Regions from separate parts of the Deinococcus peraridilitoris DSM 19664 genome, predicted to be linked through region 3. Evidence: riboswitches for the same ligand, from Rfam matches in the RefSeq annotation. Region 3 holds a riboswitch; each other region holds the start of a gene.
What was found. A riboswitch is a leader RNA that binds a small molecule or an ion and turns the genes downstream of it on or off. The one in region 3 is predicted to bind cyclic di-GMP.
Positions count from the first base shown of each region.

Region 1 (7,641 bases), on a different replicon from region 3:
CTCCCTCGCAGGGCACCTCAACGTCAGCCGCACCCCCATCCGTGAAGCGCTGCGTCGGCTGCAGGCCGAAGGCCTCCTCGTTCCCAGCGGGCGCAGCCTGATGGTCTCCGAAGTGAGCCTCGAGGCCCTCGCGGAACTGTGCGTCGTACGAGAAGCCCTCGAAGGCCTCGCCGCGCGGCTCGCCGCCAGCCAGCGCAACGACATCGACCTGTGGGTGCTTGCCGACCTCAACAACAGCATGCACCGCGCTGTCGAGGAAGACGACTTCCAGACCGTGATCCGCACCAACCACGCCTTCCACAGCACCGTCTGGCAAGCGGCCCACAACGGCTACCTCACCACGCGGCTCGCCGAACTGCGTGAAACCATCGAACGCATGCAGACCAGCACCCTGCACACTCACGAGCGGCGCGTGGAGGCCCTGCAGGAACACGAAGAGATACTCCTGGCGATCAAAAGCTCAGACGCGGATGGGGCCGAACGCGTCACCCGCGAGCACTTCCGCAAAGCCGAGGCCATCAGGCTACGCCAGCTGCGCTTGAAGGCCGCCCACCAACTCTCGGCGTTATCCGCGCAAACAAGCCATCAATAAATTGTCCGATCCGGCCCGATGCTGGGTCAGCTCCACGGCCATCCTGATCCTTCTGATCCGATTCCCTCCGCACCAGCAGCCCGAGAATGACCTGAACGCAGGAGCCCACATCACCTGCCAGTCCAAATCGGATTTCCTCTAATTCTGCCAATTCTCCGGCGATCGGAAGTTCATTGGCGCGAGACAGAGCCTCCCGCAAAACTGCCTGTGAAATACATCTTCACCACGCCTGAAGCGCGGTTCTCCAGCTTGCTGGCCGCCACGACGGTCCACGCCCAGCATGGAAACGGCACCGCCGCCAACGCGTCGTTCGCTCGCACGCATGGCGCGGAACTGCTGATCGCCGTACGTCCCCGTATGTTCCAATCTGTCAAGCGCGAACAAGGAGCGTAGCAGCCACCGAACACGATCTTGTCGCCGAATGACAGTCAGTCTGGGGTATAAGGGGTCACCATCGAGCCGAGCACTTCGAGGTGCTGCCCGCCGGGTTGCACGAGGATCACGCCGTCCACTCTGGTCTGCGTGGCCGGAATGGCGTGTGTCAGGATGACCTACACGACCTCGTCGGTGGTTGAGGCTGAGCCAAGCGCTGGTGAGCTCACGGGTTCGCTGCTCGGCGGTCATTGCCGCAGGTTGGTGGCAGTACCTTCCCTTCCACCCAGCGCCAGCTTCCCAAAGCGGTCCGTACCCGCCGGGGCGAGCGGGTGACGGTGCTGCCCGCGGGAAGGTCCCGCAAGACCAGCTTCTTGGAGGACAGCTGATCGTTCGGGTGCAGAACGTCACGCGCACCGAACGGTCCGGGTGCGTCAGGTCCGCACCGCACGACATCACTCAATGGCTCTCCATCCAGAGCCGGAATACTTCAGACGGTTGCGGAGGAGCGAGCAGGAAACCCTGTACGGCTGTGACACCCAGCGACGCCAGAAAACACTGCTGGTATTCGTTTTCTACTCCCTCGGCAATGACGTCCAGGTTCAGCGCGTGAGCCATGTGCACAACGGCCGTGACCAGCGCTTCGTCCCGACCGGGTCGCTCGCGGGCCTGTAAGTCATTCACGAGCGCCCGATCGATTTTCACACCGTCAACTGGATCGTGCTTGAGGGCCGCGAAGCTCGTGAAGCCCGAGCCGAAATCGTCAATCACGACCCGCACTCCGAGCGCTTTCAAGTCCTGCAGGGTGGAGCGGGCGCGGTGCGGGTGGCGAGCCAGCATCTCCTCGTTCACTTCAAGTTCCAGCAGATGAGGCGGCAAGCCGCTGCACTCCAGCGCCTCATGAATGGACCTTGACAGGTTGGGGTGGGCGAACTGGCGGGCGCTGAGATTTACGGCGACCATCCGGCCATGCCAGGTGGTCGCTTCCTGACAGGCTTGCGCGAGCACCCACGCGCCGATGGGCAAGCTCAGCCCTGTGGCTTCGGCGAGTGGCAGAAACTCAGCGGGCGGCACATTCCCGAAGTGCGGGTGCTGCCAGCGCAGGAACGTCTCAGCGCCACGAACCTGCCCGCCTGCCGTGGTTTGTGGTTGGTACACCAACTTGAACTGCCCCAAGGCGAGGGCTTGGTGTAATGCACTTTCCAGCGTGGCAGGCGCCCGCCGTTCACTCTGGTGATTGTGGATTTCGAAGCCACTCCCACGCACTTTCGCGTCGTACATGGCCTTATCGGCCTGCTCGAACAGCGCTTCGTACGTCAGGGCGTCATCGGGGTACACCGCGAAACCCACGCTGGGCCGTACGTGGAGTTCATGCCCTGACAGCGCGAAGACCGGCTCGAATGCTCGAAGGACGCGTCGCGCGACGCTCAGCACCGTTTGTGGCCGGTCAGCGTCACGAATCAGCAGCACAAACTCGTCCCCGCCCATGCGGGCGACGGTGTCCTGCCCGTTCATGACGACTTCCAGGCGACGCGCGACTTCCACGAGGAGCTGGTCGCCGATGTGGTGACCGAAGGTGTCGTTGATCTGCTTGAACTTATTCAGGTCGATGACACCCAGAGCGAGTTGGGTGCCTTGCTGCACGGCGAGCTCGAGCGCGACACGAAACCGGTCGGCCAGCAGCAGGCGGTTGGGCAGGCCGGTCAAGGGGTCGTACAACGCTTGCCGTTCAAGCTCGCGGAGTCTCGCGGTCGCTTCGCGTTCCAGCTCTTCTTTGGCAAGACGTTGCGCGTCGTACTTCTGATGTTGCGCTTCCAGTTCAGCCTTGGCGCGCTCGAGTTCATACTGGGTGGTGAGTTGACGGGTCTGGCGGTACGCTTCCGCAGTCAGAACGTCTGAGTCGACCTGGTTGGCGCGGCGAGAAACAGCGAGCGCCAGGCTTGGTTGGTCGAGCCGTTCGAGGGCGTCGGTCAGCAGGTGCAGGATTCGGCCGAGGGTACGATTGCGTCCACTTTCCTCCGCGAGTTGTACGCCTTCTTCCAGCACCTGCCTGGCCAGCTCGGGTGTATCGCATTGCAGGTGCGTTTCAGCTTGGCTGAGGATGATCTCGAGCAGGGTGTCCGTGTCGTTGTGTTCACGCGCGAAGCGCATCGCCTGCGCGAAGGCATCCAGAGCGGATGCACGGTCGTGACGATCACGGTGCAGTAACCCGAGCGGATGCAACGCGATCGCCGGGAATACACCCTCACCTCCTGCGCACTCCAGGGCGTGACGCAGAAGCTGCTCGGCGTGATCGTAGTGCCCCTGGCGGCGCCGGAAGTCTCCGTAGTTGGCGCATAAGATCACCTCTCCGATACGCTGCTGGGACTCACGCGCGAGACGCAGGGCCGTCTGATAATGCTCTTCTGCCGACCCGGTTTGTTCGAGGGCATCGTACACTCGCGCGAGATTTGCGGCGAGCATGGAGGCGCGCTTGCGGTCACTTTGCTCATCGATAATGCCGAGTGCTTTCAGCAGATAATCCAGAGCGAAGTTGTACTGGCCGAGGTCGGTGTAAAGAGCGCCGAGGTTGCACAGAATGGCCGCTTCGCCGTTCAGGTCGTGCGTTTCGCGGCGCAATTCAAGCGCTTCACGCAGGTGAAAAAGAGCGGCGTGACTGTCGCCGTGCGCATGCTCAATTCGGGCCATGCCATTCAAGGCTTTGGCCAACAAAGCGCGATCACGCGTATCACGCGCGATACTGGCAGCCTGCTCGAACAACAGCATGGCACGCTGATCGTCCAGACCGCATTGCGACAGGGCTTCTTCCAGGATGGTGTGGCCAGCGTAAGGTGTAGGCAGGCGATTGGACATAGACACCCTGACAGGAGCGTGGCGTGCCACGCTCCTGTCTTCTTGAAACTTTTATTTTGGCTGAGCCATCAGGTTTGCGACGTCCAGACGGCCTTGTTGACTGCTGCTCTTCAACGTTTCGCTCAAGCGGCTCGCGTTTGCGCCCTCTGCAAGCGCGAGGGCGACCGCGCCACTCACCAAGGGCGTGCTGAAGCTCGTTCCGGAGGCGTTCACGAGACGCTGGCCAGGGTAAGCAGTGGTCATGTTCACACCGGGAGCGACGACTTCACTGCCGGCATTGCTCCAGCTCACGGCGTTTCCAGCTTGATCGACTGCACCGACGCTGAGCGACATCCGACCAGCGGCATCCGGGTTCCCCATATGCCAGGCGGGTGATTGTGGCTTGGACTCGCCTGCGTTCCCACTCGCGCCGAGCACAATCACGCCTTGTTCGGTCGCACTGACGATGGCGTCACGCACACCGCCCGTCGAGGTGCTGGTCCCGAGGCTCAGATTGATGACCCGCGCGCCTTGCGCGGCCGCGTCACGAATGGCTTGCGCGACGGCCTTGTCAAGGCCACTCCCATCCGGGGAGAGGACACGCATGGGCAGGATCGTCGCGGCTGGCGCGACTTGACGGATGAGGCCGGCGACGGCGCTACCATGACCATAAGCCAGGTCGTGGTCTCCCCCCTCCTCACGCGCACCCTGGCGATTGTTTATGTAGTCATGGCCAGGAAGGAGGGCGCCTTTGAGCATGGGATGCTCGAAGTCCACGCCCGTGTCGATGACCGCGACAATCACCCCTTGCCCCATCTTGGACGCGAGGTCCTGAATGCGGTCAAGTCCGATGAGCTTGAAGGCAGCGCTGTTTTCCGGGGCCGGTTGAAAGGTGCCGTCAGCCCACCAACGCGAACCGTCCGCCCACCAACGGGTGCCGTCGGCCCACCAGCGCGAGCCGTCCGCCCACCAGCGCGAGCCGTCGGCCCACCATCGGGAACCGTCCGCGATGAATACCCGAGTATCGCCCAACGCGACGCTTTGAATCTGAATGGGGGTTGAAGGAGAACCAGCCGGGAAGCCAGCGTATTGTCCGCATGCGGCGAGGCTGAGGAACAGGGGAATGAGTACGGCGCGGTTGCGCATGAAGCTCCTTAGTCAGCCGCGTGCTTGACAGCGGCCGTGCTGGTGTAGGTAGCGATGTGCTCGAGGATGGAGGTGAAGTTATCTGCCTTGAAGGAGAACGTTCGTGCATGGGCAGGCGAACCTTCCGGAGCAATCTGTACGCGGAAGTGGTCATCCTGGCGCAGGATGCGGGTCATACTGCCGCTGTGCTCGATGGTATTCCAGGTGGTTTGAAATGCAGGGCAGCAACTCATCAGCTTCCTGAACAGCCACCGGTCGTAAATACTCAGTTCGCCGTTATGACCGACCGGCATGATGAATGTGACGGCCCATCCGCCCAGCGCGGCGTTGCGGTACTGGGTGGAGATATGCTCCGCCTTGCTGCGCGCGTCATGCATGATCCAATCAAGTGTCTGCGTCAAGGTGTTGTGGTCCTCGAACTGCCACTTTTCTTCATCGCTTTCAATGCTGATGCTGCTCGTGGTGAGGGCGCCCGTCCGTTCGATCGTGACCGTCAGCGGAATGCCCTGGTCGTTGTCCGTGCGGGTAATTCGTTGCACGGTGCCTCCTGTTGACTCTGGCAAAGGCCGCTTCCAGGGAAGACGGCAGCGGTGCTCTCCGGGGTAAGGCGGAAAGCGTGACTAATAGCCGGTCGCACCACTGGCTCCACGCGTCCCAGGTGCCCGTGTACAGGACGACGCTTCAAAGCTTCTATCAGTCAGAGAGTCACTCTGTCCTGATGACTTCAGCATAACAAACCGTGATTTCGTTGTAAATGTGAGATGGAAGTTAGAAGACTGGACGGTCCGAGCCTGTGGGCTTCCTGAGGTGCACCTGTTGTTCCTCTACGGGGTTCAGAACTCCGAGAATAACCGGCAGTGCTTCAGGAGTTGCTTCCAGGTTCTGACCTTGCACATGCGAGGGGCGAGCAAACTGGAGGCAAGGAAGGGAAAGCGACGAAGAACCTGGACTGTCGACGTCGACGAAGCCGTTGTGCTGGCCGTTCTGCGGAGCGAAGTCAGCGTTGCCCAAGCCGCACGGCGGCGTGGCGTCAGCGAGCGCCTCCCGGTGGTGAAGGGTGACCCGCTGCTGTGGTGTCAGTCGTTCGAAAATCTGCTGTCCAACGCGGTGAAGTACACCTCGAAACGAGAAATCGCTTGTATCGGGATTCAGGCAGAAGTGAAGGGTGAAAGCGTCGTTTTTTCGGTGACGGATAACGGTGCGGGCTTCGATCCGCGCTTTCAGAAACGGCTTTTTGATGTGTTTCAACGCTTGCATCGCAAGGATCAGTTCCGGGGAGCCGGGGTGGGACTCGCAACGGTACGGCGGATGGTGGAGCGTCATCATGGCCGCATCTGGGCAGAAGGGCGCCTGGGTGAGCGGGCCACGTTTTACCTGCAACTCCCCAGATAACGCCTCGCAGCACATCCTCTGCCGGACAGCAGGTCATTCAGCCTGACCTGTCCGAAAGAGAAGAACGGGAGTCTGCAGGTCTGCTTTTCTACTTGGTGCCCAGCAGTAAGCTCGCGACCCCATACTTTGCCGTCCTTGAGCCTCAGCGGCAATCCTGGATGACGAAGCGGTTCTTGCCTTGATGCTTGGCGTCGTACATCGCCCGGTCGGCACTCGAGAGCACTTCCACGGCGCTCACGCCTTTTGATGGCACCACAAAACCCAGGCTCGCTCCAACCCGCACCTGCAGTCCTTTGAGGCTGAAGGGTCGTTCAAGCGCCTGCAACGCCCGCTTCGCGACGGCTTCCACCACCGAGCAGTCCTCCAGTTCCCGTAACAGCAGCACGAATTCGTCTCCCGCCAGGCGAGCGACCAGGTCTCCCTTGCGCACACTTTCGCGTAAGCGGATGGCCACATGACGCAGTAATTCATCCCCCGCTTCATGGCCCAACGAGTCGTTGACGCGCTTGAAGTCATCCAGGTCAGCGAATCCCACCGCGAATGGCGAAGAAGCAGAGTGTTGGATGGCGAGCTGCAACGCCTCCAGGAACGACGCGCGGCTCCCGAGTCCGGTGAGGTCATCCGTCTGGATTTTCTTCTCCAGGGCCCGCTGGAGGCGCACCCGGTCCGTCACGTCAGTCTGTACACCCACGAAGTGCGTCACACGCCCCTGCTCGTCATGGATTGGGGCCAGGTTGAGGGCATTCCAGAAAGGCGTGCCGTCCCGGCGGTAATTCAGAATCACGACGTCCAGGGAAAGGCCAGCACACAGCGCCTCACGCATTTGTGTACGCGTGTACGCGTCCGTACCGGGGCCTTGCAGGAAGCGGCAGTTGCGTCCCAGGATTTCACTGGCCGGGTAGCCGGTGAGCGTTTCGAAAGCCGGGTTGCAGTAGAGGATGGGAAAGTCACCGTCCGCCTGGGTGACGATGAGGCCGTTGGTCGCGGCATGTACGGCGCGCGTGAGTATCTGCGAGAAGTCGGTGGGGGTGTGCATGCTCCTCCTCTGCTCAGGTTAGCTGCCGCGTTCGTTCAGGGCCTTGAAAGCACCTGCTCGTGACGTTCAGTCAGCCAGTGAAGTAAAGCTTCGCCGGTCATGGCGCGCGCGTACAGCCAGCCTTGCAGGTAATCCACCCCAGCATCTCGCAGGAAACTGGCTTGCTTCTCGGTTTCCACGCCTTCAGCGACAACCTGTAAGTTCAACGCCCGCGCGAGACCCACCATGGTCCTGACGATCATGGCGTCCGTACCAGTCGGGTTCTCTCCAA
Region 1 is NC_019789.1:384,472-392,112, forward strand. It holds gene DEIPE_RS20570 (GntR family transcriptional regulator) at 1-592, shown strand, start outside; gene DEIPE_RS24265 (hypothetical protein) at 800-985, shown strand; gene DEIPE_RS24270 (PAS domain-containing protein) at 1,191-1,427, opposite strand; gene DEIPE_RS20585 (EAL domain-containing protein) at 1,424-3,817, opposite strand; gene DEIPE_RS22770 (S8 family peptidase) at 3,869-4,942, opposite strand; gene DEIPE_RS20595 (hypothetical protein) at 4,951-5,481, opposite strand; cyclic di-GMP riboswitch class II at 5,559-5,643, opposite strand; gene DEIPE_RS20600 (sensor histidine kinase) at 5,837-6,334, shown strand; gene DEIPE_RS20605 (GGDEF domain-containing protein) at 6,477-7,370, opposite strand; gene DEIPE_RS20610 (bifunctional diguanylate cyclase/phosphodiesterase) at 7,406-7,641, opposite strand, start outside.
Region 1: another riboswitch for cyclic di-GMP. It lies ahead of DEIPE_RS20595 (hypothetical protein); the one in region 3 lies ahead of DEIPE_RS24585 (hypothetical protein).

Region 2 (7,641 bases), 510 kb from region 3:
CGCACTCGCAGCGCTGAGGAGGCCCGCTTGAGCGTCCTGGGCTTCTACCTGCGCTTTGCCGACCGGATGGACGCGCAGGCCAACGCGCGCCTGCAGGCCCTGACCCGCCGTCTGCTGCAACACCCGCTGCCCGGCGTGACCGACCTGATTCCCAGTTACGCCAGCCTGTACATCGAATATGACCCCACCACCGTGAACGAAGCGCGCGTGAGAAGCTGGGCCGCGCAGCAGGGGGCGCAGGCCCGCACCGAGGAGCCCGGGCGGACCGTCACCATTCCCGTGCGCTACGACGGCGAGGACCTGCCCGAAGTCACCGCGCGCCTGAAGCTCTCGCGCGACGAGTTCGTGCGGCGGCACAGCGGCGCCGCCTACCGGGTCTACGCGGTGGGATTCAGCCCCGGCTTTCCCTTTCTGGGTGAGGTAGACGCCGATCTGCGCCTGCCGCGCCGCCCCAATCCCCGCGCGCGGGTGCCCGCCCACTCGGTGGCGATGGCCAACGCGCAGACCGGCATCTACCCGCTGGCGTCACCGGGTGGCTGGAACCTGCTGGGGCACACCCTGGTGAGCCTGTATGACCCGCACCGCCCGGAACCCTTTCTGCTGGAAAGCGGTGACGAGGTGCGCTTTCAGGAATCGGGCGGCGACATTCCGCCCGAGCCGCCCGCGCTGGAGCTGCTGCCCGCATCGCCGCAGCTCCCGCTCTTTGAGGTTGCCGCGCCCGGTCTGCTCGACCTGATGGTCGACATGGGCCGCCGGATGGTGGGGCGCTTCGGCCTGAGCCGCACGGGCGCGCAGGCCCCCGCCCTGGCGCGCCTCGCGAACCGGCTGGTGGGCAACGACGCGCACACGCCGCTGCTGGAACTGAACGTGCAGGGTCCGGTTCTGCGGGCCCTGCGAACGGGCAGCGCCGTCTTCGCCGGGTACGGAATGACGCCGCTGCTGAACGACCGGCCCGTGGCGCCCTTCACCACCTTCACCGTGCGGGAAGGCGACACCCTGCGCTTCGCGGGTGCGCCGTTCGGTGTTCGTGGCTACCTCGCGGTGGCGGGCGGGTTCGAATCGCGCTCGTTTCTGGGCAGCGCCTCGGTCGATCTACGCGGCCTGGTGGGGCGACCCCTGCGCCGGGGGGACGTGCTGGGCGTGGCCGCGCCTCGCCCGGTGCAGGCCGGGTTCTCGTTCACGCCGTACTTCCCGGCGCGTGACCCCGAAGTGCTGCGCCTGCTGCCCGGCCCGCAGGCCTCGCCCGCCGCTCTGCGCGCCCTGGCGAGCGGCACCTTCACCGTCAAAACGGCCGACCGCACCGGGGTGCAGTTCGAGGGAACGCCGGTACCGGGAGGGGAGATCCTGTCGGAAGCCGTGCCCATCGGGGCGGTGCAGGTCACGCCGGGCGGCACGCCGATTCTGCTGCTGCACGATCGGGGAACGCTGGGTGGCTATGACAAGCCGGCCCTGCTGCATCCCGGCGACTTTACACGGGCGTCGCAGCTCCGGCCGGGCGGCCGGGTGCGGTTTCGCGTACTGCCGAATTGATGACGAAGTCTAGAACCAACATGCGGAATATTCTTGTAAGAGTTCTGTGAGAAACCTCGCGTATATTACAGGTACTTCGTTCAGAGAAAGCCTCTGACGAGGAGACGCGAAGAACCCCGCCCTTTAATCGGGCACCTGGGACGGGGGGAGCGAGTGGTGCGACCGGCTTTTCGTCTGTTCCCTCTATTCAGAGAGGTGAACCCTTTACACCCACGATTGGGTGCCTAAAAAGAGGTATTTACATGCGTAACCTTAAAGTTGTTCTTGCTGCCCTTGCCCTCGGCGCCGCTACCACCGCCTTTGCTGGCGCGGGCCCTGCCACCAACACCGTCACCCTGACCAACGACATCAAAGACACGATTGTGGTGGCTGGACCAGTAACAATCTCTATCACGGAACTTGGGAAGGCATTCGCTAACGCCAATGCCACGCTCGCTTACAGCACACACGCTGAGGACAAGATTGGCGTCACTACCCGCAAAGTTCTCGTCAAGGCTACGGGCGTGCCCACCAACGTAACCGGCAGTGTTGCGTTCACCCCTACCGCCGCCCTTGGCGACCCTAACGGCGTCGGCTCCACCCAGACGCTGGGAGCTGAAGCGGCCCTCGTTACCGGAATTACCCAGTTCATCACCCAAGACGCTGCAGCCCTTACCTACAGCTTTACGGCCACCAAAGGCTTCATTGGCGGAGACGTCACCGTCACCTACACCCTCGCCGACGAGTAAATCAAGCGATAAAGGCGCGTCTGGCCTCTGGGTCAGACGCGCTTTTCACGAAGGTGCCCATGATGAACAAAGCCTTGTTCGCCCTCGCAGCGCTCACCCTAAATGCTACTGCCCTCGCGGAAGTTCGCCTGGAAGGTGCACTCACCCATCACACGACGCTCGCGCCCGGTGGCGTCTACAAGGGCACGCTCACACTCTCCAATCCTTCCGAAGCTCCAGCCCGCGCGACCATTTCGCTCACCGACTACCACTTCCAGGCAGACGGTACGACTAGTCATGATCCTGCTGGCACCCTCCCTCGTTCCAACTCCAAGTGGATTGCCCTCGACACCCACGAAGTCACGCTCCCAGCAAAATCCAAGATGGTCGTCCATTACACCCTGACCGCACCCGCGAACGCCATCGGGACGTACTGGAGTGCCATTCACGTCACGCCGGAATTGCCACCCGCGACGGGGAGCGGCCTCACGGTCCGCAACCGTATCAGCTTCATGGTGCAGGTCGTCGCTGACCTGCCCGGTGGGGACACGAAAGTGCGGTTCAACAACCCACAACTGCTGCGTGACGAACAGGGAAAGCTTGCCTTCAGTGTCGACACGCACGCCGAAAGCGAACGCTGGATCGTCCGGAAGCTTACCCTCGAAGCCTTCGATGACAAAGGTAAGCTCGCCGCGACCGTCACAAGCCGTTACCGTCGCCTGTACCCAGGCACGTCCTTGCGTGACACTTTCGCCCTGGATCTCCCGAATGGCAAGTACACCCTGGTAGTCATAGCCGACGACGAGGCCCAGGATCACGCTTTTGGAGCGCGTTACCAGGTCGAGGTGAGATAACGTGCTTGTCCGGCGGGCAGCGCTTGTACTGGCACTCACGCTGGGGTTGCTGCCCAATGCCAGCGCGCAGCTTCAGCTGAGAGGTGGCGTCGTCGAGGTCACCGAACGTCAAACGGCCACGCTCGCGGTTCATCTGAGCAACGAGGGTCCGGAGTCGCGTGACGTGCAACTCCAACTCGGCCTGCCCGCAGGCTGGGTGGTACTCGTTTCACCCGGCACCCTCACGTTGGCGCCAGGTGAAGCGAGGGTAGAAATGGTCGTCGTCCGTGTCCCCCGCAGTACTCCCGCCGGCACGCACACCGTGATGGTGAGCGTGAATAACGTCCGGACTGAAATGGGCGTGCGCGTCCCACAACGTGACGCCCTGCACGTGCGAGCACTGTCCGCGAGTGCCACAAACGGACAGGCTGAGGCAACCTTCCAGGTCCGCAATGACGGCAACGCGCCTGCCCAGGTGGCTCTTAGTGCTGCCGGCCAGGGTCAGCCACGCGTGACCCCGGCCACCCTGACTCTTGCCCCCGGCGAAATCCAGGATGTGCGGGTCTCCGGATCCGTGCCAGCGCACTTTGCTAAACACAGCGTGACGCTGCGTGCGCGCACCTCGGGTGCCGCGGCCGAGCAGAGTATCAGCGCGGATGTCCTCTCACCCGCGCCCGCTGCGGGTACCGCCCGGCATACCCTTCCCGGCGAAGTGCAGGTCGTCGGTGGGGATGACGGTCTGCGGTTTCGCTTTTCCGTGTCCGGCCCCCTCACGCCGAACGTGAACTTGCGCCTGAGCGTCGAGCCTCGTCATTTCGAAGCAGAAGTCCGCACGCCAGATGTCCGCGTTAGCCTGGGGCCCACCACGCCCGGCTTCTCCAGTTTCACTGTCCGCCCTCCGGCAGTGGCGCTGCAGAGTGAAATCTACAACACAGGCCTTGGCAATCTCCGCACGTACGCCGGTTTGCGTCGTGACCGTCCCGGTGAACTTGTCGCCGGTATAGAACTCGGCCAGCGCATGGCTTGGGGTGACGCGCGCGTGGCTGTCGACCTCGCTGCTGGAGGTGTGACGACCACCCTCGCCGCGCAGGCAGTTACACCGGGCGTGACCACCCGCGGGGAACTGGGTGTGCGAGGTGACGGCGTTGCCGTGAAGGGAGACGTCGACGTAACCCTGAACGACAACGCTTTGAACGTGCAGCGGGTGGGTGGAGGCGCTCGTTACCGCATGCCCGGCTTCGACAGCACCCCCACCGGGCGTGCAGACGCGGAACTGCGCCTGGGTGCGCAGGTGAGTTCCTTTGGCGTCGGGGCAAACCTGCGTGGTGGCGTCAACCTTGTCACCGCGAACGCTGTTACCGCCAGGGACGCAGAATTCGCTTTGCAGGTGCGGGACACCCGCATGGAGCTGCGCGCCGGAGTGACGTGGTCCGAACAACTCACCACCCAGAAAACCACCATAAAGACCAGCTTTGGTGCCGGTTATAAGTTCGACTGGGGACACCTCAAACAGGAACTCACGAATGAACGGACCGTTCAGGCGGGCGCTCAGGCGACGAACGCCTTGCGGTACTCCGCGAGTCTCGACTATCCCATGACCAGCGGCACGAACACCATCATCCTCAAACCCAAGCTCAACGTGGCGTTCGATCTACTCGGCGGCACCAGCCGCGTGGGCGGAAGCATTGAGGGAAGCTGGCAGGCTGAGAACGGCTTACGGGTGAGCGCCGGCGTCAGTCGGCCCGACTTCTCACAGAGCGGATTTGGTTTAAATGCTGAAGTCGATAAGTCCCTGGCGAACGGCAACTCGCTGCGGATCAGTCTCTCCCAAAACTTCGGCCCTGTTTCCAGCACCCAGGCTCGCGTGACCGCTCGCGTGCCGTTCGCCCTGCCCCTGTACCAGCGCACAGATATGGGGAGCCTCGAGGGGCGCGTCCTTGACCGTCAAGGCCAGGGCATTCCAGGCCTCACCGTGCAGGCACAATCGTATCTCGCGGTGACCGACGCGAGCGGAACGTACCGCTTTCCAGCACTCGTGCAAGGCGACCAGCTCGTTCTGTTGCGCGCGCCGGCGGGCCAATGGTGCACGCCGCCTCGTAACATCCCCGTGTTCGGTCGCCAGATTACCCGGCACGACCTTACCTGCGTTCCCGCGACCAGCACCATCATGCGACTCGTGTCCTACGTGGTCGGAGAGAAAGCAGAAGCTCCGCTGGAACTGCCCGGCATCCGTGTCGCGCTGGAGGGAAAGCTCGGCCGCTTTGAGGCCACGTCGGATTTCCTTGGCCGCCTGACCTTCGGAGATTTGCCAATCGGCAGCTACCAATTGAGCGTCACGCCCGCTGCACCCGCGCAGTTCAAGGGCTTGACCGTTGAACTGCCCGACACCGTGGATCTCGCCGCAGGTCGTACAGAGTTGTCCTTGCGTTTTGCGCGCAAACCTCGTGTCGTTCAGATGCAAGAGGAAAATCCGACGATTGTGCCCAGCCCAATTGTCCCCCTGCCCAGCGTCCCGGCGACGGGCCCAATCGAGAACCCGGGAGGCAAACCATGACTTTACGTCAAGACCAAAAGAAGTCGCTGAACACGTTCTACCGCCAAGCTAGCGTACTCGACCTGGCTTGTAGGCACTTTCCGCGGGCAACGTCAAAACATTTACCAGCCAAGGTGCTGGCGAGTCTTCTCGCATTCGCCGTTACAGGTCAGGCAGCCGCGGACGTCATTTCTATCACTGGTGACATCACCGTGACCTTCAACGCACTCGGTGCCGGTACCATCAGTGGTACCCCTGCTCTCTCGTATAAGACGGTCGGTCCGGTGACGACAGTCGGCGCCACCAAGCGAGCCATCACCGTGCGGCTCATTGAAGCTCTTCCACCGGGCGTCACTGCCACCGTGAACTTCGTGCCCAATACTGGCAACGGCACCTCGATGGGCCCCTTGACGCTCTCGACGAGCGCGCAAATTCTTGTCGACTTGATTCTCGCTGATATCGAACAACCGTCCAAGGCCCTTAATTATACCTTTAATTCCAGCAGCGGCTTTACCAGTGTCAACATCAAGGTCGAGTACACCCTGATCGACAATTAGGCGACATTGGTGACAGGATCTACTCGACCTTGACACGACAGTTGCCTTAGCCGTTGAAGCCCTCTTGATGTTCACGCGCACCAGCAGGCAATGCCATGGGGTGTCCTGACGTAAAGATGTTGATTGGAGTGGGGAGTCGTATGACGGTGACCGCTGAAGCGCCCATCAAACTCCTGGAGGTCGCCCGGCACCTGCCAGAGCTGTCACGTTACGCACCCGGGAATCTGCTGTGCATCGAGCGCCGGGGCCGCCCCTGGCGCCTTGCCTGGATTCGCGAGGCAGACGCGGGCACCGTGACGACGGCCAACGGCTTTGTCTACGACCGGATGAGCGGTGTGCGGCTGGTTCCTGCCGAGGGCGGCACCGACACCGCCTGCCCGCTCACGCTGGAGCGCCTGGAGTATCTGATGGTGCTGGAATTTCTGAAGTGCGCCGAGAAGATCAGGCCGGCGCACCTGCCCGCCAGCCGCGTTCAGTCGTTCGCGCCAGTCGCCCGCGCGTTCCTGCAGCTGATGGATGAACAGGGCAGCGCACCCGACGGGCGCCTCACCGAGCGGACCTGATTCCCTCAGTTGCTCGAATGCTCAGAGCCGTCTGTATCACTGCGATATGACCGCTCGGGCAGGTGCATGGTGCGCGAGCGCCATCCCAGCTGCATGAACGCCTCGTTGCGCAGGTTGCTCAGGCGCGCGTAGGAATCGAGCAGGGTCTGCTGTATCTCATCGCACACGCTCGATTGCGGCAGGGAAGGCGCGACAGCCTCCAGCGCTTCGAGCTCCCGTCCCAGGGCTTCGAGCAGAATGCGAATCGAGTCGCAGGAGCGGGGCACGGACATCTGATTGCCACTTTAGGTGAGTGACTTCTGTGCAGCATGGCAACGGAAGGCCCCTGGGTTCATGGCTCCTTGAAGCGGGCGACTGCGTGAACGCTTGCCAAATTCGCCCGGCGGGTTTTCGAGCAAAGCATGTGAAAAGCGGCCACATGATGAGGGGCAGGCTGCCCCTCATCATGTCGCTCAGTCGATTGGCTTGAGGTTCGCCAGGATCTCGGCTCGGCGCGGCTCCAGAAAGGGAGGCAGCACCACGCTCTCGCCCAGGGTGGCGGGGTCCTCGTCCACCGCGAAGCCGGGACCGTCGGTAGCCAGCTCGAACAGGATGCCGCCCGGCTCACGGAAGTACAGGCTGCGAAAGTAGTAGCGGTCCACCTCACCGCTGGTGCGGATGCCCATGTTGGCCAGGCGCTCCGTCCAGGCGTGGTACTGCTCCTCGTCGGGCACCCGGAAGGCGACGTGATGCACCCCGCCCGCGCCACCCTGCGCGAAGGGCAGGCCCGGCTGCACGGCCACGTGCAGTTCCTTGTCGGGCCCGCCCTGGCCCATCTCGTAGACGTACACGGTGTGCTCGGGAGTCTCGGGGTGGGCGTACTGCCGCACGGGCCGCATGTTGAGGGCCTTGGTCAGCACGATGTCGGTGGGGCGCAGG
Region 2 is NC_019793.1:1,811,959-1,819,599, reverse strand. It holds gene DEIPE_RS08930 (LamB/YcsF family protein) at 1-17, shown strand, start outside; gene pxpB (5-oxoprolinase subunit PxpB) at 28-1,530, shown strand; cyclic di-GMP riboswitch class II at 1,624-1,707, shown strand; gene DEIPE_RS08920 (hypothetical protein) at 1,773-2,258, shown strand; gene DEIPE_RS08915 (FimB/Mfa2 family fimbrial subunit) at 2,318-3,091, shown strand; gene DEIPE_RS08910 (NEW3 domain-containing protein) at 3,093-5,624, shown strand; gene DEIPE_RS24930 (hypothetical protein) at 5,621-6,160, shown strand; gene DEIPE_RS08900 (hypothetical protein) at 6,301-6,723, shown strand; gene DEIPE_RS08895 (hypothetical protein) at 6,729-6,995, opposite strand; gene DEIPE_RS08890 (ring-cleaving dioxygenase) at 7,176-7,641, opposite strand, start outside.
Region 2: another riboswitch for cyclic di-GMP. It lies ahead of DEIPE_RS08920 (hypothetical protein); the one in region 3 lies ahead of DEIPE_RS24585 (hypothetical protein).

Region 3 (7,641 bases):
GATGCTGGCCTTGAGCTTGGCAGAGCGCACCGCCGTGGTGGCCAGGGCCGCCTTGACTTCCAGGGCGGACCAATCGGGATTGGCCTGACGAACAAGCGCAGCAGCGCCCGCCACGTGCGGCGCAGCCATGCTGGTGCCCTGGAACATCGCGTACTTGTTCCCGAGGATGCTGGAGTAGATGTTGACACCCGGCGCCACCACGTCGGGTTTGATGATGCCGGTGGAGGGCGTCGGGCCACGTGAGCTGAAGCCCGCCAGCATGCCGTCATTCTGCGTGACCACCTCCACAGGGTCGCGACCGTCGATGGACGCCGCCACACCGCTGCTCGCAGCAGTTTTCAGGGTGTCACCGTCGGACTGCGCGACCATCAGGGCTGGGATGGTGGGCTGGTTGGCAGTACCGTCCGTGCCCATGGCGCTGGGATCTCCGGGCTGGTTGTTGACGACCAGCACACCCACCGCACCGGCAGCCTGTGCGTTGCGGATCTTGGTGCTGAAGGCACAACTTCCACGCCCGACGATCGCGATCTTGCCGGCCACGTTGCCTTCGATAGCTGTGCAGGCCAGAATCGGCGAGGCCACCGCGAGGCCCACATTCGACACGGTTTTCTCGGCAAAAGGATCGAAGTCCCCCACCGCCCCGCCAAGTGTCGTGCCGCTGCCGAGGTTGACGTTTACGCCGACGTAGTGCGAATTGGTGACCGCCCCGACCGTCAGGGCGTTGGCAGCTGAACCGGGAGACCCGATGGTGTACCCGTTGGGGCCGGAATTTCCGGCGGACACCGTGAAGACCACCCCGGCGTCCACGGCAGCGTTTACCGCTTCGGCAAGGAAGTCACGGGGGCCCTGCACCGAGCCGCCGAGACTCATGTTCACGACGTCCATGCCGTCGCGCACCGCGTCCTCGACGGCCCGGGCGATGTCGTGGCTGAAGGCGCTGCCGCCAAAGGCCACGTAACCACCGCCGAAACCCGGGAACACGTTGTAGTCAAAGAGTTGCGCGGCAGGCGCGACACCGCTGAGCTTCTTGCCCTGGAGCGGTCCCGAGCCGATCACCGTTTCGCATCCCGCGACGGTGCCCGCCACGTGCGTGCCGTGGTCGTCCACGATGGCGGTGCCGCCGCCCGCAACACCCGAGGCGTAGACCTTGTGCTGGATATCGCCCTTACAGTTGAAGAACTCGTGCCTGTCGTCGATGCCCGAGTCGATCACGCCGACCTTCACGCCCCTTCCGTCCTCCCGAACCGTGCGGACACCTTCGGTGCTCATCACCCCGATCTGCGAGAGACTGCGGTTCATCATGGGCCGGTAGAGCGTCACGTAGGCGGCGTCCTGCACGTTCGGTCCCGACCGCAGCGTGCTGAGCGAAGCGCCGTTCGTGCGAACCGCCACACCGTTGAGGGTGAGGGTGTAGTCGCGCACCACCGACGCGCCGGGCGCGACCCGCGAGAGATAGGCACGGAAAGCGGCATGCTCGTTGCGCAGGAAGTTCTCGTAGGCACGCACCGCTCCGCTGTTCGGGTCGAGCTTGCGGCCGCGCTCGGGTTTGGTGCGTTCCAGATTGCCCTGGCCACCTTCGTACTGGGCAGCCGGAGGGCTCTTGAAGGTGATGATGGCGTAATCACGGCTGACTTCCGGGCCACGCATCACCTCGGTGAAGTCATGCGAGGCAGACGCCGAACCCGCCGCGCCCGCAGCGGATACCCGCTCCTGTGAAGCGTTCTGGTTGGTGTTGCCGCAAGCGGCAAGCAGCAGGGAAAGGCTGAGGACGGCCGAGTAGGACCAGTTCTTCATGCAAACTCCTTACTCCCGGACCACCTTCCGACATTGCGGAAAGCGCCGTCGCATTGTGCTTTGATATGAACTATATGAAAGTCCGCTGGAGACAGCGTGTGCTGAGGCAATGAAAAAGTTAATCTACCGTTGGGTTCTTTGTCCTGCCTGCCTTCAGGCGCGTGGCAAAATGACCGTGCGTCCCCGCACCCGACCCTCCAGAATCTCGCGCGCCAGTCGTGGCACCTCGCTCAGTGGTTGCTCGGTTACGCCTTCTTGAAGCAGCACGCCCGGCAGTTCACCGGCCAGGCGGTGCCAGGCTTCCTGACGCTTCTCGGCGGGGCACATCACGCTGTCGATGCCCAGCAGACTCGCGCCACGCAGAATGAATGGCAGCACGCTGGTCGGCAATTCGCTGGAACGCGCCAGGCCGCAGGCCGTGGCGCTCGCGCCGTACCGAAGGCTCGCCAGCACCCCGGCGAGCACGTCGCCGCCCACGCTGTCCACGGCCCCGGCCCAGCGTTCGCGTTCCAGCGGGCGCCGCGCGAGCAGTTCCTCGCGGCCGATCACCGTGTGGGCACCGAGGCGCCGCAGATAATCCTGTTCCTGGGCGCGGCCCGTGGACGCCACGACCGTGTAACCGCGCGCTGCCAGCAGGGCCACCGCGACGCTGCCCACCCCGCCTGCGGCGCCGGTCACGACCACTTCTCCCGCACCGGGTGTCAGGCCGCGCTCCTCAAGGGCCATCACGCACAGCATGGCGGTCAGCCCGGCTGTACCGACGGCCATGGCGTCACGAGCACTGAAGCGCTCCGGAATGCGAATCAGCCAGTCGGCAGGCACGCGGGCCAGTTCGGCATAACCGCCCCAATGGCGCTCGCCCATGCCCCAGCCGGTTACCAGCACCCGCTCGCCCTGCTGATGGCGTTCGTCGCTCGACTCCAGCACCGTGCCGGCCAGATCGATACCAGGAACCATCGGATAGCTGCGGACCACGCCGGGGCGGCCCAGCACTGCCAGGCCGTCCTTGTAGTTCAGGCTGGAAGCCTCCACGGCCACGAGCACGTCACCTTCGGGCAGCTCAGAAGTGGGAAGGTCATCACGCAGGCTGGCCTGAACGGTACCGTCCTGCTGCGAGAGAATCAGTGCCCGAAACGCATCTGGAACAGCAGTTGTCATAAGGCTGATCAAACCACATCTGCACAGGCGCCGCCAAAGGTACCCATGAAGTTTTCGGGCCTGCACACGTGGCGTTGCTCCCAGCCTCGATGGCCTGCTGCTCACGTTCGTGTTTGGTATGAGGGCAGAACGCACACGCGCTGAGGCTCAGCCTCAGTTCTCTGCTTCATCTTCCCCAGAGACACTCAACTCTACCCGGTTGCGTCCCAAAGTCTTGGCGCGGTACAAGACCTCGTCGGCCCGAGCGAGCAAAGCTTCTCCGCCCTCTCCAGGCTGACGCTTCGCCACGCCAAGACTGATTGTCAGCACAAGCGAGCGTCCATCCACCTGAAAAGGCTGCCCGCTCACCCGCTGCCGCAAACGCTCCGCGATCATCAGCGCACCGTCCAGATCACATTGCGGCAGGATCACCGCGAATTCCTCTCCACCAAAACGGCAGGCCACGTCCACTGACCGCAGGGCCTGCCCGAGGCGCTGCGCCAGCTCCTGCAACACCATGTTGCCGGCCAGATGACCATACGTGTCGTTGAGCACCTTGAAGTGATCAATGTCGAGCAGCACGACCGACAGTGCTGCCTGCTCCGGATCATGCTGGGCTTCGTCGATACGCCGTTGAAGTTCACTGCCAAACGCTCCGAAGTTCAGGAGGCCTGTCAGGGCGTCGCGCCGCACCGCTTCATCCAGCGTACTGATGTCTTTCTGCAATTCGCGGTTCAACGCCTCGATCTGGCTTTTCTGGCCTTCGACGACCTCATACAACTGCGCGCTGGTAATCACCGTCCCCACGAAAGATGCCAGCAGTTCGATCAGCTCCTGGTCCTTGGCATCCGGCACCTGCACTCGAGACAGGCTCATCAACGACAGGATTCCGACGGCCCGACCATGTTCGCGAATCGGCGTGTGCAGGATCGTCCGGATTTCGGGCACAGCCTCAAGCACTGCCCGATCGGCGGGGGTCATGGGGAGGTGGCGCACCGCGTCAGCGTCGGCGATCAGCAGGGGGGTATTCTGCAACAAGGCGTACACGCTGGCGCCGTACGTGATGTCGAGTGGTGCGGGTTCACGGATCAGGCCGAGCAGGCGTTGCCGCAGTTCCTCGTGACCAGGGTCACGGATACTGACCTGCCGGATGACCAGACCCACCCCGTCCTCGACGAGCCCCAGGACCGCGAGATCAAAGTGATAGGCAGGCAGCAGCTGCTCCAGGGTCACTTCGAAGATGCGCTGCACGGACGTCAGCGCATTGATTTCCGTAATGAAGCGCAGCAAATAGGCGTGTTTTTCCAACGCGGCTTCCACGGCGGCCTGGTCCTGCTTGAGTTCACCGAGCAGCAGGGCGTGCCGCAACGGCGCGTTGTACAGCTCCAGATGCTCTTCAAGCACCTGCAGCTGCTGTCGTTCGATGCGGCCGTGCTGTCTGAAACCGTTGATCACACCGATCACCCCGTCGGCGTAGGGAATTGGAATGGCCGCCAGGGAAGTCGCCTGCCACCACTCGAAACCCTGACGCAAACGGGAGTCACTCTGATCGATGTCTTCGAGGTGAATCACTACGGTTTGCGCTTCACGGTAGGCCCGGGCGATGGGCGTTGGTTCCTCCACGCTGAAACGGTGATCTTTGAGCAAAGCCTGCATTCCGGCAAAACTGGCCGGCAAGTAAACTTGGCGGCAAATCAGCCCGCCGCTTTTGACGTCATGAAAGGTGATCAGATAAGCGTCGAACAGGCCAAGACGCTGGAGTGTGTCGTCGAGCAGGCTGAGCAGCCGCTGCAGGTCCAACGTGCGGCTGAGTTGATACAGCACCTGTCCCCGCTGACGTTCACGGCTCAGTTCGTCGTGCAGATCACGAATCAGTTGATTGCGCTGCGCGAGTTCCAGGCGCAAGGTCTCCAGCTCGGTCTGGCAGCCGGTCATCGCAGACAGTTCCTGTCCCGGATGTTGGCGCCCTGGCTCATGCGCCGCATTCTGCAACGGAGCTTCTCACAGAATACTTACATTCTCGCTTGATATAGTCCGAGGTTCCCACAGCGAGGTCTCTCAAATTACGACGAGAATCGAGGCGCCTGAGGTCGGCGCGTAACGCCCGGCACACTGCAGGTCGCTGCGGGAGCCTGTTGCCCCGGAAAATCAACCTGCCAGCCCCAGGGCCGTAGCAGCGTCGGCTTATGGCCGCCACGAAACCACCGCGCCAAAAGCTCCTATTCTCAGCCTGGTGGGCAAAGGAGCGGGCGGCCCGTGGGATGCCAAGCGGAACTTTTCGAGATGTAAACGGGATATAAAAACGCTCTTCCTCGGTACCCGAGGAAGAGCGCAGAAGAGGAGTTTAACGACGAGGAGCGGTCACGGGCGCAGCGCCGGCAGGACCCTTTGCTTTGCCGGCCGCTTCGGTCGCGGTGCTGATTCCGGCGCTGGACTTGTCCGCGCCGGTTGCCGCGTTCTCGTTGGTCAGGCCGTTCGCTGAAGCGCCCGCACCGGTCACGGTCGGCTTGCCGGTGGTTTCGGGCTTGCCGGTGGTGCTGGGCTTCACGCTCGCCGCTTTGACTTCGGCCTCAGCCTTTGCCTTGGCGGCGGCTTCCTGCTTGGCCTTGGCGTCTGCAGCGCGCACCGCGGCGGCGGCACGGTTCACGGCTGCCACCAGGGGCAGCTTCAGCGTCTGGCCTTGCGCATTGGTCTGGGCGACGAAGATCATGCCGCTGCTGGTGACTTTGCCGGCCAGGGCGTAGGTGGTTTCACCCACGACAACGCTGGTGGCGCTGCTGAGCTCCGCGCCTTCTTCGAGGGTGATGGTGCCATCCACGTTGACGGTGCCGACCAGGTTGCCCTCTGCGTCAACAAGGGTGATAACGCTGCCGGACGCCACAAGGTGCGCGAGGCTGCTGTTGGTGCTGGTCGCCGTTTCGGTAGTCTGCGCGCTGGCAGCGCCGAAAGCAAGGACGAGGGCGGCGGTAATCGTAACGAGTTTACGCATGTTGATTCTCCTGGTCGGTCTCACCATTCGCTCGCCGTCTTCCGGGTGACCGGGTAAGGAAGACAGGTCGTTGCGTTCAGGAGGGCGGGGCAGGCGGAGTGAAAAAATGAGCCTGCGCGGGTGTGGGTTGCAGTCGTGCTGAGCTGCCAGCCCATCCACGAACGCTCTCAGTATGCTCTCACTCGTCTGACATCTTTCTGACGGGAGCCCAAGGGAACTTAATCACCCATGTGACGGCGATGTCGTGAAAACGCTATTCAGGCGCAGGGATGGCCACCACCCCTTTCCCATGTCAGAAAGACGTGAAACGTAAAGTCTTATGGCGGCCTTCATGGTAGGTGACAAGTCCTGACTTGAGACACCACGGCAGGCAGCTGATAACTCCATTTTCTTACGCAATTCAACGGCGAAATCGATAAGGACAACCATGCCCAAATCCACCCACACGCTGCTCTCCTGCGGACCGCTGCCCTGACCGCCTGCAGTGGAGGGACGTCCGCGGTACGTCCTCTCTGTCGTCTAGAAACATCTACAGCAGGGTGTACCTGACCAACACTGCGAGCCCTGCCGCCGTCTCATGGTCAGTTGGGGCGTAGGTGAGCGCTCCCGACCTCGTTCAGACCGTGAGCGGCGTCAACCTGACCCTCCCGGTCCAGACGTCGCCTGAGCTTGCTGTCAGGGCAGGCTTCGGCGGACAACCGCTTTAGACTCATCCAGTCCGGCGTGTCGGAATGTTAATGTTTCCTTCAGGCATCTCATGCCTGAACGCGTGTAACCGCACCTCGGAGGCGAGGACCTTCACCCACTTATCCGGTCACCTGGGGTGAAGCGAGCCAATGGTGAGACCGCACGAGGAGACAACATGATCACTTTTCACAAAACCAGCCTGCTTTGGGCCGCCCTTCCCCTACTCGCCAGCTGCGGCGCGATCGTCGGATCGTTTGTTCCCCCACAGACGGTGAGCAATCCTGCCAACCTCGACGGGGCACAGCTGAGCAGCTCCAGCGCCCTGCAGCCGGCAGCCGTGCGGGGCAGCATCGAGTATGACACCAGCAAAACCAGCCCGCCTTCTCCTTTTGCCGACCTGAAGTACCCGAGTGACGTTCCCTTCGGGATGCGGCCGCACGCCATGAAGCTGCAGGTCAGCCTGACCAGGGCCATCGTGACAGGCACCTGCGCCTTTCCCGAGAACGTCAAGCTGACCGTGCAGAGCTTCAGCGCGGCCGTTTCTGACGCTTCCGGCCAGGCCATTCTGAGCGGCCAGCCGAACCTGACGGTGACCCTCACCAAAACGTCCTCGGGGCTGGCTTCGGCCTCCTACGCTGTCAGCCAGCACACCCTGTCAGTCAGTGCGGACCGCGCCGCCACCGATCAGGCCATCAACATCTTGACGTCCGGCGGCCAGAACCATGCCAGCGCAGGCGCGCAGATTCTGGCCGACAAGGACGAGCTGGCCGGTTGCTCGATTCAATTCACGCTTGGCGGAACCTCGATCACGCTGTCCAATTTCTCCTGAACAGGCGGTAAGACTGAAACGAAACACTGCGGGCACAGCCCGCAGTGTTTCGTTTCAGCTCAGCGCCACTCGGACAGGCGCATCCTCAGACCGCCCTTGGGCCGCAGGGTGATCGAGGGCTCAAAGCGTGGGGGCGCGAGCAGCCGCAGACGGAAACCGGGGGCCAGGGTGGCCAGCAGCAACGCCGCTTCCATCTGCGCGAAGG
Region 3 is NC_019793.1:1,305,516-1,313,156, forward strand. It holds gene DEIPE_RS06270 (S8 family serine peptidase) at 1-1,794, opposite strand, end outside; gene DEIPE_RS06275 (MDR family oxidoreductase) at 1,948-2,952, opposite strand; gene DEIPE_RS22035 (GGDEF domain-containing protein) at 3,106-4,866, opposite strand; gene DEIPE_RS24585 (hypothetical protein) at 5,276-5,920, opposite strand; cyclic di-GMP riboswitch class II at 5,924-6,007, opposite strand; gene DEIPE_RS06290 (hypothetical protein) at 6,783-7,436, shown strand; gene DEIPE_RS06295 (cytochrome P450) at 7,496-7,641, opposite strand, start outside.

Region 4 (7,641 bases), 1.8 Mb from region 3:
TTCGAGGATATCCTGCAGCGCCGTGTCGACGTGGTCACGCCCGGCGGACTCAAGAGCGCCTTGCGTGCCGACGTGCTGGCTGATGCCCTGAGCGTGACCGGCGAGGCGCAGGCGCGCGGTGCGCCTCGCGTCAAGCGCTGGCGCTGGCGCGTGCAGGAAATGCAGGCCGCCCTGGGGCGAATCGGCCGCTACACGACCGGACTGACTGTCGAGGACTTTGAACAGAGTGAGCTCGTCCGGGACGCCGTACTGCACAACCTGCTGGTGGTGGGGGAGAGTGTCGCCTACCTCCCGGAGGAAGTGCGGCTGCTGCATCCCGACCTGCCCTGGGACGAGCTGCGGCAGGTACGCCACCTCATCGCGCACGATTACTTCGGTCTCGATGTGCAGCTGCTGTGGCACACCGTAACGGTCGAGCTGCCCGCGCTTGCTCCCCAGTTGGCGCGGGTAATCGAGAAGCGTGCACCCACCCCGCCCTGAACGCCAGATGGGGTGGGCGCTTCGCTCAGGCGATCTGGCTGCCGCTGATCTTCTGAGCGAAGAACACCAGCCGGCGGGCCTGATGGCGGATGGCCTCCAGGTCGGCTTCCGTCGGGCCTTCACCGTTGGCAGTGACGCCCACGCCGTACGGATTGCCGCCCGCAGCGAACACGCTCTGGTCGGTGTAACCGGGAGGCACCAGCACGCAACCCCAGTGCATGAGCGAGACGTACATGGCCAGCAGGGTGGTTTCCTGACCGCCGTTGGGATTCTGGGCGCTCGTCATGACGCTGGCCGCCTTGTTGGCGAGCTTGCCCTGGTACCACAATCCGCCCGTGGTGTCCATGAAGGCACGCATCTGGCTGGCCGGGCTGCCATAGCGGGTGGGAACGCTGAACAGATAGGCGTCGGCCCACTCCAGGTCGTTCAGGGTGACTTCGGGCACTTCGGCCGTCGCAGCATGGTGCTCGGCCCAGGGGCCCTGTCCCTGCACGACCTCGGGCGGGGCAGTTTCGCGAACCTTGAGCACCTTGACCTCGGCGCCCGCTGCACGTGCGGCCTCGGCAGCCGTCTGCGCCATCGTGTAGTTGGTGCCGTAGGTGCTGTAGTAGATGATCGCCAGTTTGGGTTGAGGCATGTCCCAGCTTTCCTGACAAAGGGCTGCTTCTTCTAAGAGGCGCCTAAAATCAGCTTTATATCTTGAAGTGCGTCGGGATCCGCGAGTGCCACCAAAAATGGGGGCCAATAGCCCCCATTTCTCCCACAGCTGTCACACCCGCAGAATGACGCGGGCTCCGTCGTCCTCCAGATGTACCGAGTCGATAAAGCGCACCACCCGGCTGGCATGACCCATGGCAATCGAGTGGGTCCGGGCGCCGCCACCAAAGCGCCGCACGCCCTGCAGCAGGTCGCCGTCGGTGATGCCCGAGGCGGCAAACACGATCTGGTCGCCGGGCGCGAGGTCTTCTGTCTTGTAGATTTTGGTTTCCGAGACGCCCATCTTCTGCAGGCGCTCACGTTGAGCCTCGTCCTCGGCGACGAAGCGGCCCTGAATTTCGCCACCCAGGCACTTCATGGCCGCTGCTGTCAGGACACCTTCCGGAGCGCCGCCCCACCCCATCAGCGCGTGCACGCCCGTACCCCGAACCGCCGCCGCGAGGGCACCGATCACGTCACCATCACCAATCAGCTTGACGCGTGCGCCCGCCTTGCGGATGTCGGCGATGAGGGGCTGGTGACGCTCGCGGTCCAGCACCACGATCAAGAGGTCCTCGACATGGCGGTTCAGGCTCATGGCGAGTGCCTTGAGGTTCGCTTCGACCGGCCAGTCGAGGCTCACACGGCCCGCCGCGGGCGGCGGCACCACCAGTTTGTCCATGTAGATGTCGGGTGCGTGCACCAGCCCACCTTTTTCCGAGAGCGCGATGACGGCGACCCCGTTGGGCAGGCCCCGCGACGTGACCGTGGTGCCCTCGACCGGATCGACCGCGATGTCCACGGGATACGTGTTTTTGAGTCCGCCCAGACGTTCGCCGATAAACAGCATGGGCGCCTCGTCCATTTCTCCTTCACCGATCACGACCGTTCCGTCGATGTCCAGGCTGTTGAGCACTGCGCGCATCGCTTCGGTGCCTGCGGCGTCCACGGCGTTCTTGTCGCCCTTGCCCACGAAACGAGAGGCTGCGAGCGCGGCCTGTTCGGTCACACGTACCGTGTCCAGCACCAGCGCACGCTCCATGTCGGTGAACTTGACGGCATTTTTCATGTCCCCAAGCTAACACGCCCAAAACGATCGTTTGGTAGTCATGAAGAAGTCTTTACTCTGCTGCAACCTACCGCAGCACCAGTTCAGCGCAGGATGCCCAGCCACAACAGCAACAGGTAGAGCAGCACTGGTACGGCCAAGGCACCCACCGTGAATTTGAGAAAGCGCCACCAGTAATCCCAGAATTCCCGCATACCTGCACCCTAGCAACTCTGGTGCGGTGACATTCCGCTCAAGATTTCATAAGCGAGGCAGTGCGCCGGGCTCGCTACCCTGAAGGAATGAACGACAGCCTGCCGGATCTGAACCGCACGTGGCGCGACACCATTGCCGCGCCCGAGTACGCCGTCATGCTGCGTGAGCTCGACGACCTCGGGTGTACGTTCGAATGGAAGAATCTGAATGGCACGCCCACTTTCGTGGCAATCTGCAACGGAGAAATTGTCGGTCGGCAGCACGCTCATGCCCACCCGGACAACCTGATGGTGGTGTACGACGTATTGAACCAGGCGGCTGACCGGGTAGAGATTCTTTCCTGAAGCGCGTCTTCGTTGCGTCGCAACAAGCACCGATAACTTCAGCGGAACGCCGAAGCTCAGCCTGCTTCCTTCGGACCGCGCAGACCGCTTTTGCCTTCACGCGCCTCGAGCACCTGCGCTACATCGGCGGGTGTCACGCCCACCTCGGCCAGCGCAAACAGCAGGTGAAACAGCAGGTCCGCAGTTTCGGTGGCGAGTTCTGCCCGGTCACCGTTCTTGGCGGCCAGCAGTACCTCGCCCGACTCCTCGGCGACTTTCTTGAGGACCCGGTCCAGGCCGCCCGCATGCAGGCGGACCACATAACTGCCTTCGGGCTGCTCGCGCAACCGGGTCTCGATGGTGGCATATACCCGCTCCAGAACGCCGTCCAGGCCCCTCCCTTGCGACGAGTCGCCTTCTCCCGGCAACGAACGGTGAAAGCAGCTTCGTTCGCCGGTGTGACACGCCGGCCCGACCTGTTCCACCTGATACAGCACGGCGTCGCCGTCGCAATCGAGGGAGACGTGGCGCACCCGCTGGGTGTGGCCGCTGGTGAGACCCTTGACCCACAGCTCTTGGCGGGAGCGCGAGTAATAGGTGCCCTGGCGCGACTCCAGCGTGCGCTGCAGAGCTTCGCGGTTGGCCCACGCCAGCATCAGCACTTCTCCGGTGCGAGCGTCCTGCGTCACCACGGGCACCAGGCCGCGCTCATCGAATGTGACGTCGTCGAAGCTGAGCGTGCTCATGGCCTCACCGGCAAGCCACGAAACTTCAATTCCCGTTTGACGTCGGGCACCGTCAGTTCGCCAAAGTGAAAGACGCTCGCGGCCAGCGCGGCGTCGGCTTCACCGTGCGTCAGGACGTCATAAAAATCCTCGGCCTTCCCCGCGCCTCCGGAAGCGACGACTGGCACGTCCACGGCGCGCGCCACCAGGCGTGTGGCTTCCAGATCGAAGCCTTGCCGGGTCCCGTCCGCGTCCATGACATTCAGAACGATCTCACCCGCGCCGAGCTCCTGTCCTCGGACCGCCCACTCCAGCATGTCCAGGCCGGTATCGACGCGCCCACCGCCCACGAAGACGTTCCAGCCCGATCCATCCGCTCGCTTCTTGGCATCAATTGAGAGAACCACGCATTGCGCCCCGAAGTGATCGGATGCGGCGCGGATCAGGGGCGGATTGCGCACGGCGCTGGAATTCACGCTGATCTTGTCAGCTCCCGCCAGCAGCAGCGAACGAAATTCTTCCACGGTGGTGACGCCGCCTCCGACGGTGAGGGGCATCATCACTTCTTCGGCGACGCGTGCGGCCACGTCCAGCATCAGCCGACGGCCTTCGTGAGTGGCGGTGATGTCGTAGAACACCAGCTCGTCGGCACGTTGCTCCTCGTAGGCGCGGGCCAGTGTCAGGGGATCGCCTGCGTCCCGGTGATCCTCGAAAAAGCGGACGTTTTTTACCACCCGCCCGTTTTGCACGTCAAGACACGGAATGATGCGTTTGGTCAACACGCGGTCAGTGTACCGCCCGGCCTGACTCCACCGTGGATACCGCAGACGCCTGCCTAGAACATTCGGGGCGGCCACGCCTGCCAAAACGAAGCCACCGTCCACCGTCGCCACCGCCGTGTCGACTCCACCGCGCGTCGCTCGTTTGAGGAGCCTTGCCGCGTATTCCTCCGGTAGACTGTAAGCCCATCCGGCGCCAGCACACGCCTGGTGCGGCACTTGCGACGGAAAGAAAGCGAGGAATGTCATGCATGCCAAACGCATTTTGTTGGTCGACGACAATCCTCACGACGTGGAGCTGGCACTAGCTGCTTTCGAGGAAGGCCAGCTGGGTCACGATGTGGCCGTCGCGGCAAGCGGTGTGGAAGCACTCGACTACCTACGCGCCACCGGCAGATTTGCCGGACGCCCCGCAGGACAGCCCACCGTGGTGCTGCTCGACCTGAAAATGCCACACATGGACGGCCTGGCCGTCCTCAAGGCCATCAAGAATGACCCACGGCTCAGCCACATTCCGGTGGTCATGCTCTCGACGTCCCGCGAGGACAGCGACATTGCCAACTGCTACCGACAGGGCGCCAGCGCTTACGTGGTCAAACCCGTGGATTTCACCCAGTTCATCGATGCCGTGCGCACCATCGGGGTGTTCTGGGCCCTGCTCAACGAGCACCCTCACCTGCGCGTCCGCTGAGGACGCCGCAGGGTAAGCGCATCTCGAGGCGTAAGGGAACGCAGCGGGGCGGGCAGCCGTAGTGCATCCTGTGGCGGGCCAACTGGTGTCGACTGACCAATAGCGGTTCTGGCGACGCGGCATGCTAACAGTAAGGAGAAGCCATGACCGCTCTAGTCTTGTTTCGCGCACCCCGGCAACCCGGCGAGCTGTGGCGTCGACGGCGCAATGGCGCCCTGATTCAGTTCGTTTCCCGTGACGCTGAGGGCCGCTTCGTGTTCGACAACCTCACCGAACGGCACTACCGACGTACCAGTGAAACGGTGCAGGAGCTGCGCGAGGGAGACTTCGCCGCCGATTACCTGGCCGATTCCCTGCATGACGCCTTTGCACAGGGCCTGCTCATTGCTGCGGCTCCAGACACCCCGAAAGCAGCAAAGGACGCCCTGCTCAGTTTGGCCGTCGCAGCCGCACACGTTTACAACGCACACGGAAAAACCTCCAGTGCCCCCGAGTGGACGGCGCTGGCGCAAGCGCTGGAAGCGAGCTTGCCCTGGACCCTGGGCGAGGAGGCCCCCGCAAAAGGTACGGGCGACACCCTGCAGAGCGTCGCGCGAGAGCTGGTGGAAGGCCTGCGGCCGCTGTACGAAGCCTACGTTGCTCCCGGCAGGTCGACGCCGCAGGTCGAGAAACGCCCGGAGAGACGCTCCGTCGATCCACAGGCTCTCGGCGACATGGCACGGCTGCTCAGTGAATTGTTACGTCAGCGCAAATAAACCACGGCAAGGTCTGTCCAATCAACTCCGAAGTCCGGGAAGTGACTTCCCTTATAATCCTCATCATTCATCCGGCTTCTGCCTCGGTGAAGAGATGCATTGAACCTCGCCCTGTATTCGGGCACCTTGGGCGGGGGGAGCAAGTGGTGCGACCGGCTTTTCGTCCAATCTTTCTGGGAGGCAGCATGAAGCGGAACCTGCTCGAAACCCTCAACGCCCCGATTACCGGAGAGGACGTCAAGCGAGTCCTGGCCACCCCCGTCTTTGTCCGCAAGGACGGCGGGGCGGCGTCAGGTCCGGCCGGGAGCCGGCTGCTCGTCCGCGAGCACATGCAAGGGCCACAGTTGACCTCGTTTGCGCTGCGAGAACTGGGAGCCACCGTCACGCTCCTGCGCCTGACCTTCGAACAACCTGTAGAGCTGATCGAAATGCTGGAGCCCGGCGAAGGATCCACCTTCACTGCCCGCCTGTGGAACGCCGACGGATGGCCGGTGGAAGTGCAACTCCACCTCGAGCGTTTTCCAGAACGTGGGCCCCTCGTACTCAAAGACATCGTCGGACGCGATGTGCACTTCACGCTCATTGCCAGAAGCACCCGAGCCTGCCTGGAGCTGACACTCCAGGTCGTCCGGCTTCCACTGCAAGGCGATGAAGAGACCTCGCTGCCGCCATTGAACTGAGGGTTGTCTGTCCACGGTATGGGAAAGAAACCGTGCGGATCGGAAAGACGGTACGCGATGAAAACGGTGCCGGGCTGCCGGTGCCCGAGCCTATAAGGTGAGCCGGAAATCCCTTTTGGGCGTAGGCTGTCCATCCTTGGGATTACACTGGCTCATGCGCATTTACATGGGCACCGGCGGCTACGCGAACGACGAATGGCTCGCGCCGTCGGAAATCGACACAGACCACTTGTCGCAAGGGTGGCTTTACCCGGCAGGCACCAAAAAGCCCGATTTTCTGAGCGTCTACGCTCAACACTTCAACGCTGTCGAGCTCAACTCCAGCTTCTACGGAATTCCGGGCCTCAAGGCCTTCGAGGGCATGGCCCGCCGCTCCGCGGGGCGAACCCGCTTTGCCGTCAAGCTGCACCAGGTCTTCACGCACGCCCGGAAGCCGGAAACGGCCGATTTCGACCGGATGCTGCAAAGCCCCGAGCCGCTGCGCGAAGCTGGACTGATGGGCCCCTACCTGGCGCAGTTTCCCTACTCTTTTCACCGCACTGCCGAGAACCGCAAGTACCTGCTGGACCTGGCCGAGCGCTTCGCGGGCCGCGAACTGGCAGTGGAGCTGCGTCACGCGTCGTGGGACAAACCTGAAGTGCGCGAGGGCATGGGTGAATTCGGTCTGATCTGGGTGAGCCCCGACTACCCACCCGTGGGCGGGATGCCCGAGCCGCGCGTCTACGCGACCTCGGAAGTCGGATACCTGCGGCTGCACGGACGCAACAAGAGCACCTGGTGGGAAGGTGGCAGCGCCGCCGAACGCCACGATTACCTGTACAACCGCGCCGAAATAGACGAGTGGGCCGACAAGATTGCCGAGGTCGCCGGTGAGCTGGAGGAGCTTTACATCTTCTTTGAGAACACCACCAAAGGCCACGCCCTGAAAAATATCCCCATGCTGCGCGAAGCCCTGGAGAGCCGCGGACTCGGCCTCGACCGGTATCCCAACGATTGACGGTCGAACGCGGCCGGAGTGATCCTGCCTGCCGCGTTCGCCGACTCAGCTCGCCGACACGATAAAACGGTGCCAGCCGGTCGCGCCTTCAGGCAAGGCGTCCTTGTCCTGATCCTTTTGAACCTGCTGACCCGAAAAGGCGCGCGCCACCACCTGATAATTCCCCGGCGCCGGGGTCCAGGGCAGCTCCCACAAGGTCCAGGCGTGCTGAGAGCGCGGCGCGGTCAGACGCGCCGCCTGCCACGTCTGAC
Region 4 is NC_019793.1:3,104,045-3,111,685, forward strand. It holds gene DEIPE_RS15155 (HepT-like ribonuclease domain-containing protein) at 1-480, shown strand, start outside; gene wrbA (NAD(P)H:quinone oxidoreductase type IV) at 506-1,117, opposite strand; gene glpX (class II fructose-bisphosphatase) at 1,250-2,245, opposite strand; gene DEIPE_RS15170 (hypothetical protein) at 2,527-2,784, shown strand; gene hisIE (bifunctional phosphoribosyl-AMP cyclohydrolase/phosphoribosyl-ATP diphosphatase HisIE) at 2,841-3,509, opposite strand; gene hisF (imidazole glycerol phosphate synthase subunit HisF) at 3,506-4,270, opposite strand; gene DEIPE_RS15185 (response regulator) at 4,515-4,958, shown strand; gene DEIPE_RS15190 (hypothetical protein) at 5,102-5,713, shown strand; cyclic di-GMP riboswitch class II at 5,797-5,880, shown strand; gene DEIPE_RS24115 (hypothetical protein) at 5,899-6,393, shown strand; gene DEIPE_RS15200 (DUF72 domain-containing protein) at 6,548-7,390, shown strand; gene DEIPE_RS22420 (molybdopterin-dependent oxidoreductase) at 7,436-7,641, opposite strand, start outside.
Region 4: another riboswitch for cyclic di-GMP. It lies ahead of DEIPE_RS24115 (hypothetical protein); the one in region 3 lies ahead of DEIPE_RS24585 (hypothetical protein).